DNA from 4 places in the Streptomyces sp. NPDC023838 genome. Region 2 is predicted to be linked to each of the others. Evidence: riboswitches for the same ligand, from Rfam matches in the RefSeq annotation. Region 2 holds a riboswitch; each other region holds the start of a gene.

Evidence for each region. Region 2 has a riboswitch for cyclic di-AMP ahead of AB0G17_RS18035 (M23 family metallopeptidase). Riboswitches for the same ligand answer to the same signal wherever they lie in the genome.
Region 1: another riboswitch for cyclic di-AMP. It lies ahead of AB0G17_RS04365 (M23 family metallopeptidase); the one in region 2 lies ahead of AB0G17_RS18035 (M23 family metallopeptidase).
Region 3: another riboswitch for cyclic di-AMP. It lies ahead of AB0G17_RS15890 (C40 family peptidase); the one in region 2 lies ahead of AB0G17_RS18035 (M23 family metallopeptidase).
Region 4: another riboswitch for cyclic di-AMP. It lies ahead of AB0G17_RS36860 (LysM peptidoglycan-binding domain-containing M23 family metallopeptidase); the one in region 2 lies ahead of AB0G17_RS18035 (M23 family metallopeptidase).

Annotation. Positions count from the first base shown of each region.
Region 1 is NZ_JBFAAD010000003.1:22,554-24,745, forward strand. Features, by position in the region: gene AB0G17_RS04365 (M23 family metallopeptidase) at 52-1,080, opposite strand; cyclic di-AMP (ydaO/yuaA leader) riboswitch at 1,143-1,290, opposite strand; gene AB0G17_RS04370 (PP2C family protein-serine/threonine phosphatase) at 1,447-2,192, opposite strand, start outside.
Region 2 is NZ_JBFAAD010000013.1:36,442-38,633, forward strand. Features, by position in the region: gene AB0G17_RS18030 (GntR family transcriptional regulator) at 1-422, opposite strand, end outside; gene AB0G17_RS18035 (M23 family metallopeptidase) at 629-1,399, opposite strand; cyclic di-AMP (ydaO/yuaA leader) riboswitch at 1,413-1,573, opposite strand; gene AB0G17_RS18040 (pitrilysin family protein) at 1,813-2,192, opposite strand, start outside.
Region 3 is NZ_JBFAAD010000011.1:1,266-3,457, reverse strand. Features, by position in the region: gene AB0G17_RS15900 (ATP-dependent Clp protease proteolytic subunit) at 1-114, shown strand, start outside; gene AB0G17_RS15895 (hypothetical protein) at 119-427, shown strand; cyclic di-AMP (ydaO/yuaA leader) riboswitch at 743-927, shown strand; gene AB0G17_RS15890 (C40 family peptidase) at 931-1,407, shown strand; gene AB0G17_RS15885 (ATP-binding protein) at 1,535-1,966, opposite strand.
Region 4 is NZ_JBFAAD010000068.1:6,903-9,094, forward strand. Features, by position in the region: gene AB0G17_RS36855 (alpha-galactosidase) at 1-560, shown strand, start outside; cyclic di-AMP (ydaO/yuaA leader) riboswitch at 948-1,113, shown strand; gene AB0G17_RS36860 (LysM peptidoglycan-binding domain-containing M23 family metallopeptidase) at 1,118-2,098, shown strand.

The DNA.
Region 1 (2,192 bases), on a different contig from region 2:
GCGGGCGGGCCACGGCTATTCCGCGCCCCCGCCCGCGTCCCTGCGGCGGACTTACGGGTTGAGGCCCTTCGACTGCAGCCACCCCATCGGGTCGATGCCCGTCCCGCCCGGAGTGTGCACCTCCAGGTGGAGGTGCGGGCCCGTCACGTTGCCGGTGGCGCCGACGCGTCCGATCGTCTCGCCGGTCGTCACCTTCTGGCCCGCGCTGACGGCGATCGACGACTGGTGGCAGTACCAGAGCTCGGAGCCGTCCTCCAGCTCGATGACCGTGCGGTAGCCGTACGAGCCGGACCAGCCCGCCGACTTGACCGTGCCGCCGTGTATCGCCTTGAGCGGGGTGCCGGTCGGGGCGGCGAAGTCGAGGCCGGTGTGGTGGCCGGAGGACCACATCGAGCCGGCCTCGCCGAACGTCGAGGTGATCGTGTACGAGGCGACCGGGAGCGAGTAGCTCTTGGCGAGCTCGGCGAGCCGCTCCTCCTCCGCCTTCTTGGCGGCGGCCTCCTCGGCGGCCTTCTTCTCGGCCGCCGCCTTCTGCTCCGCGGCGCTCTGCGCGGCCTTCGCCTCGGCCGCCGCCTTCTGTGCCGCGGCCTTCTCGGCGGCCGCCTTCGCCTCGGCCTCGGCGTCGTTCTGCTGCTGCTCGGCCTGCTGGAGGATGCGGGCGCGCAGGGCCTCGCCGGCGCCGGTGGCGCCCTGTTCGGCGTCGGCCCGGGAGACGCCGGCCATGGTGAGGGGGGCGCTCGCGACGGCCTGGTCGGCCCGGTCGGCCGGGGAGGGGTCGGCCTTCTCGTCGCCCGCGATGTCGGAGATCAGCGTGCCCACGCCCGGCAGGGACTTGACGTCGGGGAGGTTGTTCGCGACCGAGTCGGGCAGGGATATGGAGACCGGCGGCTTGGTCTGGGCGCTGGCCATGCCGCCCGCGCCGACGGCCGCGATGACGCCGACGCCGAGGACGGTTGAGCTGCGGGCGAGTCCGCCGCGCTGCTTGGCGACGCGGTGTCTGCCGCGTACGGAGCGCACGGACTCCTCGGTGGGGTCCCACTCCTCCCACACCTCGGTGTCACTGGGCGCGGGCCCGTACAGGGAGACGGGGGGAACCGGCGGGGTGCCGAGGGCAGGCTCGTTGGACGCCACGGAGGCGCACTCCTTTCCTTCCTTCTCGCCTACCGGGTTAGCTGACGGGTTCGGAGCAGGAAGGTCTCCTACGGGCACCTTTCGAAGGTGCAAAGGTGCCCGATTCACCCCAAGTTGGTGGTTCCCCGGTTCCCTCGCGGGATTCGGCGCACGCGCGCGGTGCCGCCTATGACGACGGCTGGGACGACCGCGCTGCGTTATCGAACGTTAATAGACAGCGGGACCGGATTCCAAGCTGTTCCCGGTGATCGTTGGGGACAACTGATGGCGGTGTGTCAACTGTTGCGCGCAGGGAGGTTGTTCGACTACGCGCCGTCACGGCACCACGGGCATCGTCCGCCGCCGCTCCGGCTGCCGCTCGCCGGGCCGCCCCACCGCGAGCAGCGCCATGTCGTCGTTCGCACCCCCGCCCGTATGTCTGCGCACGTCGTCGACGAGCGCGTCCAGGACCTGGGCCGGTCCTGGGAAGATGCGGCCGCGCAGCCGCTCGTACGGGTCGTAGAAGACCCCGGGCGGATCGATGGAGCGCGCCTCGGAGAGGCCGTCGGTGTAGAAGAGCAGCGTCGCCCCGGCCGGGAAGGGGTACGCGTCGGCCCGGTCCGGCCACACCCCCAGGTCCGCCATCCCCAGCGGCAGGGCCGGGTCGGTCGGGGCGAGGACGTCCACCGCCCCGTCGGCGTGGAGCAGCAGCGGCTCGGGGTGACCCCGGTTCACCAGGCGTACGGACCCGGCGCCGCGCGGGATCTCGGCGAGCACGGCCGTGGTGAACCCCTCGACGGCGTCCAGACCGTCGCGCCGGGCGCCCTCCCGGGTCAGCGCGCGCTCCAGCCGCCCGGCCACCGCCTCCAGGGTCGTCTCCTGCTCGGCCGCCTCCCGGAACGCCCCGATGACCACGGCCACCGTCTCCACCGCCTCCAGCCCCTTGCCCCGCACGTCCCCGACGACCAGGCGCACCCCGTACGGCGTGTCCTGGACGGCGAAGAGGTCCCCGCCGATGAAAGCGCCGGCCTGGGCCGCCTCGTACCGCGCGGCCACCTGGAGACCGCCGATGCGCTCAGCGG
Region 2 (2,192 bases):
GGGCTGCCGGAGGCCTGGGTGAGCGTCTCGTGGAACCAGACGTCCAGCGAGCGCAGATCCTCGCCCTGGGCCCGCCGGATGCGCTCCTGACCGAGCCTGACCAGGCCGCGCAGCACCTTGAGATGGGCCTCGGTGCGCCGGGCGGCGGCCCGCGAGGCGGCCAGTGGCTCCAGCATCGTGCGCAGTTCGAGCAGGTCGGCGGCCTCCTGCTCGGTCGGCTCGGCGACACACGCCCCGGCGTGCCGGCGCGTGGTGACGAAGCCCTCGGACTCCAGCGTGCGCAGCGCCTCGCGGACCGGGACGCGGGAGACCCCGTACCGCCGGGCGAGGACTTCCTCGGTGAGCCGGCTGCCGCGCGCGAAGAGTCCCGCGACGATGTCGTCGCGGATTGCCGTGCATACCGATTGCGCCGGAATGCGCATGACCGAACCTCCGCCTTAATCCCCGCGAAACGCGGTCGATCGACGCCTGTTCGGCGACTCTATTCCAGCGGCTGTTAATTCCCTGTGACATGCCGTATGCAATGCATATCTTTTGGCCACGGCCCGCTCACCGCACGGCGGCGGCAGCGCCGAAGCCCCCGGCGCGGGGCGCCGGGGGCTTCGGTGGAGTGTGCGGACGGACCGCGTCAGACGTTGACGCCGTGCGAGCGCAGATACGCGATCGGGTCGATGTCCGAGCCGTACTCCGGGGAGGTGCGGGCCTCGAAGTGGAGGTGCGGGCCGGTCGTGTTGCCGGTGTTGCCGGAGAGGCCGATCTGCTGGCCCGGCTCGACGCGCTGGCCGACGGAGACGCCGATGGACGACAGGTGGCCGTACTGCGTGTACGTACCGTCGTTCATGCGGATGACGATGTTGTTGCCGTAGGCGCCGCCCCAGCCCGCCTCGACGACGGTGCCCAGGCCGACGGCGTGCACCGAGGTGCCGCTGCCCGCGTGGAAGTCGATGCCGGTGTGGCTGCCGGAGGACCAGATCGAGCCGCCGGTCTTGTAGCCGGTGGAGACGTAACTGCCGTCGATCGGGGCGACGAAGGAGTTGAGGCGCTTGCGCTCGGCCTCGCGGGCGGCGCGCTCCTTGGCGGCACGCTCCTCCTTGGCCTTCGCCTCGGCCATGCGCTTCGCCTCGGCGGCGGCGCGGGCCTTGTCGGCGGCGTGCTTCTGGGCGGCGGCCTGGGCGTCGATGCGGTCGGCGAGGGAGTCGCCGATCACGATGGCCTGGGTGATGCCGGTGTCCTCGACGGAGGCCGCGGCGGGCGCCGAGTTCTCGGCGGCCAGGGCCGGGGAGGCGAGGGTGCCCACGACGCCGGCGGTGGCGAGAGTGGCGATGCCCGCTATGTTCGCGCTCTTGCGCGACATGGCGCTCGGACGACGGTGCTTCCCGGTGGCACGGGTGAACGCCATGAAGTGGCGGTGTCCTTTCCTTCCATCTCGCCTACCGGGTTAGCTGACGGGTTCGGAGCAGGAAGGTCTCCTACGGGCCCCTCCGCGGGCGGAGGCGTCCGATTCACCCCAGGGACTGAGTGGGTCCCCGGCTCCCCTGGCTCGCGCCAGTTGGGGACTCGGCGATCGCTGTCCGGTGCCGCGGCTGCGACGGGTGGTGACGGACAGCGCGATTGACGCTAGACGGCTGATCTTTCAATCACCAAACAGACACGTCTTTTTGTAGCGCACGCCACATGACAGACAGGCAACCTCCCCAATAAAACGGACATAAGGAAGGACCCCGGCGGCCACTGGGCCACCGGGGTCCTCGCCCGCCTCGTCCGCCCGCCTCGTCCGGCCGCCTTCGGCGGACAGCCCTGGCGGAGGCTCAATCAGCCCGCGACGACGGTGACTTCACCGATCCCGAGCGCCTTGACGGGCTCCTCGATCTGCGCCGCGTCCCCGACGAGGACCGTCACCAGACGGTCCACCGGGAAGGCGCTGACGACCGCCGCCGTGGCCTCCACGGTGCCCGTGTCGGCCAGCCGCGCGTACAACTGCGCCTGGAAGTCGTCCGGGAGGTGCTGCTCGACCTGGTCGGCCAGCGTCCCGGCGACGGCGGCCGCCGTCTCGTACTTCAGCGGGGCCACGCCCACCAGGTTCTGCACGGCGGTCTCCCGCTCGGCGTCCGTCAGACCCTCGGCGGCGAGCTTGCGCAGCACCGTCCACAGGTCGTCCAGGGCCGGGCCGGTGTTGGGCGTGTCGACCGAGC
Region 3 (2,192 bases), on a different contig from region 2:
AGCGCCGACATCGAGCGGGACACCATCCTCGACGCCGCCGCCGCGGCCCAGTACGGCCTCGTCGACCACGTCATCACCAGCCGCAAGAACTCGGCCGCCGCGCAAGGGAGGTAGAGCCGTGCTGCCCGAACTGCCGCCGCTGCCCGCGCTGACGCGCGCCGAGGGCGAGTTCGTCGACGCGTATCTGGACGCGCTCGACAAGCTGGGCCGGATCAACCCCGCCCGGCACAACGACACCTACGGCGCGCTGCGGGCCGCGCAGGCGCTCGTCGGACGGGCCGTGGCCCTGCGGGACGCGCTGACGACGATGCATCTGCGCGGCGAGACGGAGCTGCACTCCGAGACGCTGGCGCGGGTGCTGCGGATCCTCGACGGGGAACGCCGGGCGGGCCGCCTCACGATGCCGCCGCCGTCAGCCGCGAGTTGACGCCGCGGCGTCCGCGCACCCGCGCGCTGGTACGAGTGGGCGTCCCACGTTCGGACCATCCGATGGTCCGAACGACGGACCGCAAATGTTGCTCCGAATGCGCAGACACCGACCGGAATGAATCGTTCCGTCGCCGGTACGACGCAGGTCGGACACCCTGTCAGAAGTGTTGAAACATCGATGTCCACCCGAACGGGTCAGTCGTGAGGAGCCTCACAAAACGCCGTTTCGGCTCGGAAATCCGACACTTCGTGAGCCAAGATCCCTTCCGACGACAAGCCCCCGCCACCGCGGCGGGGCGGTCCGGGCGGACGCCGAGTCCTGCCGCCGTACCCGGACGACTGGTCGAACGAGTGGATCGGCAGGAGTGGAGGACCCGATTACGGCGGGCCCACCGGGAGACCGGGAGGCCCTTGGGGTGAAGCCGCGACAGCGGCCGGGCGTCTTCGCCAGTCCGAACCCGACAGGTCATCCTTCGCAGGCGGTTTGACGAAGGGTCGCGCATGTCTGCGCAGAAGAACTACGTTCCGTCCCTGCTGACCCGAGTCGGCGCGGTCTCCGCCCTCACCCTCGCCGCAGTCGGCGGCACGATGCTGGCGCCGGGCGCCAGTGGTGAGGCGAGCGCCGCGACACTCGCGACGAAGGCGCTCAACGTCGCCGCGTCGAAGAAGGGCGCGCCTTACCAGTACGGTGCCAGCGGCCCGTACCGCTTCGACTGCTCGGGGCTCACCCTCTACTCGTTCAAGCAGGCGGGCAAGAAGCTGCCGCGCACCAGCCAGCAGCAGTACAACAGCACCCGCCACATCACGTCGTCCGCGCGCGAGCGCGGGGACCTGGTGTTCTTCCACTCCGGCTCGAACGTCTACCACGTGGGGATCTACGCCGGGGACGGCAAGATATGGCATTCCCCCAAGAGCGGGTCCGTGGTCCGGCTGGAGAAGATCTGGTCGAAGAGCGTCTGGTACGGGCGCGTGCGCTGACGCAGCCGACACGGGCCGGTGAGCGTGGCGGGCCGGGCAACCCGCCCGCCCGCGCTCACCGCGCCCCGTGCTCGCTCACAGGCAAACCACCCGCCAGCCGCGTCCCCAACCTCACTGGGCAATACACCTAGGTCTGCACCGGCGCCGTCCACGGCAGCGCGATCCAGACGGTCTTGCCGCCCTCCGGCGTCGGCGTGACGGAAAGCCGCCCCCCGTACTCGGCGGCGAGCCAGCGGATGATCACCATGCCGCGTCCGTTGTCCTGCTGGACGGCGGCGGGAAGACGTTTCGGCCAGCGGGGGTGGCTGTCCGTGACGCCGATGTGGAGCTGCTCGTCGCGTTCGAGGCGCAGGTCCACGGTGAAGGTGGGCGACTGGCCGAGGGTGTGCTGCACGGCGTTGGTCGCGAGCTCGGAGACGATCAGGCGGATCGTGTCGGCGGTATCGTCGTCCGACGGAAGACCCCACTCGGTGAGTACGCCGGCGACATGCCTGCGGGCGGCGGAGACCGAGGCGGGATCGCTCGGCAGAGTGACGGTTGATTCTTGGTGGTCTGCCATGGCGACGCTGTCCCTTTCCCACCCGGGCCGGCCTGCTGGACGCGCAGCGAGCGGACAAACGCGAGGACGGCCCGGACTTGTGCTTCGCGCCAGAGTGCCACTCATCGTGCCGCCGGATGCGCCGATCCACCAAGATGTGCATATATCTGTCGCTCAAAGCGGTGAACTCTGCGACGAAGGACCGTATTTGGGCGCCACACTTGCCCATCGCCCGCATCCCGGCCGG
Region 4 (2,192 bases), on a different contig from region 2:
GGACCTCCGACAACACCGACCCGCTGGACCGGCTCGCCATCCAGGACGGCTTCAGCCAGCTGCACCCGGCCCGGGTGATGGCCGCCTGGGTCACCGACAGCCCCAACGTCCTGCTCAACGGCCGCCACAGCAGCCTGCGCTTCCGCTTCGTGAGCGCGATGGCCGGGGTGCTCGGCGTCGGCGGCGACCTCACCCGGTGGAGCGAGGCCGAACTGGCCGAGGCGCGCGGGTGGGTGGAGCTGTACAAGGCGATCCGGCCGGTGGTGCAGCTCGGGGACCAGTACCGGCTGCGGCCACCCGCGGGCGGCCTCAGCGCCGTCCAGTACGTGCGCGGCGACGACACCGTGGTCCTGGCCCACCTCCAGGCCCAGCATTACGGGGAGCGGCCCCCGGCCGTGCGGCTGCGCGCCCTGGACCCGGCGGCGGCCTATCGGTGCCTGGACACCGGGGCCGTACACAGGGGAGCGGTATTGCTGCACCGGGGACTGGACACCGGGCTGCGGGGCGATCTTGATGCGTCGGTGTTCCGTCTGCGGCGGCTGAGCGCGCATCCGGCATAAGGAATGCGCGTTCTCGGTGCGGTAAAGATCTTCATCGGGATGTAGTGGTCAAAACTGGACAGAGTGGGGCGATGAGTGGTGAGAAGGGGTTAATGGGTTGGAATTTTCGACCGGATTGGGCGATTTGATGGCCCCTGTCCATCTGCCTCGCAGGAAAGGGCGGTTGTCCGTGAGCAGCGTCATATCCGTGACGTTCCGTGGTGGCGGCCCCGAATGAATTCCCCCGTGCGGCGGGGCCCGTTGGGAATTCAGGTCGACGCAGGGTGACCGCAATTCCCGGCTGAATTCCCGGCCGGGAATCCCGAAGGCGAATGGGTACTTGTCGTGGCACGCCGGGCTCGCTTACGGTCACCGCAATCCGGGTGGACCGCCGAATCCTGCCACCGCTCGGAATCCGCACCCATCCACGCGCGGCAGGAGCGGGGGACCCAGGTAAGCGCCGTCCGGAATTCCGGCACGGCTCGGGGTGAAGCCGGAGCACCGTACACGGTGCCCGGCCGGGCAGCTCCAGCCCGAACCCGACAGCTCACCTCGCAGGCGCCGGAGAGGAATCCGCCATGCCCGCGAAGGGTAAGCACCGCCGTCCCAAGTCCAACCCGATATCCCGGGGCATGGTCGCCGCCGGTACGGGTGGCGCCGCGCTCGCCATCCCGCTGCTCGGCGCCACCGGTGCGCACGCCGCGGTGAAGACCGCCGCCCCCGCCACCGCGCCGCAGCAGGCCGCCCGCGCCGCCACGACCTTCGTCGCCGCTCCGGCCACCGCCCCGCAGGCCGCCCCCACCACGTACAAGGTCAAGAGCGGCGACTGCCTGTCGCAGATCGCCGCGGACCACCGGCTGGGCGGCTGGCAGCGGCTCTACCAGGACAACCGCGAGGTCGTCGGCTCCGACCCGTCGCTGATCCGTCCGGGCATGAAGCTCACGCTCGGCGCGAAGGCCGCGGGCGGCACGTCGCACGGCTCCGCCAAGGCGAGCGGCTCGCACGACTCCGGTACGAAGGCGTCGGCCCCCCACACGTCGAAGTCGTCCCCGGCCCCCTCCGCCCCCAAGGCGTCCGCCCCCAAGGCGTCCGCCCCCAAGGCGTCCGCCGCCGAGACCGCCTCGGCCACCACCGCGAACCAGGGCTCCTCCGCCGGCTTCCGCGCGCCGCTCGACAGCGTGAGCATCGGCACCCCGTACCGCATGGCCGGATCCATGTGGTCCAGCGGCTACCACACGGGCGTCGACTTCGCGGCCGAGACCGGCACCGTGGTGAAGGCCGTCGGCGCGGGCACGGTCGTCTCGGCCGGCTGGGGCGGCGCGTACGGCAACCAGGTCGTCATCCGGCACGCCGACGGCATGTACTCGCAGTACGCCCACTTCTCGCAGCTCTCCGTCTCGGCGGGGCAGACCGTGACCGAGGGGCAGCAGATCGGCCTCTCCGGCGCCACCGGCAACGTCACCGGCCCGCACCTGCACTTCGAGATCCGCACCACGCCCGACTACGGCTCGGACGTCGACCCGCTCGCCTACCTCCGCCAGCAGGGCGCGAACCTCTGACGGCCCTTGTCCCACACGGTAATTGGCGCGTATTCCCGCTGCGGGAAACTGACCGGGTGGCTTATATCACCCACCGTCAACCCCTCCTTACGGT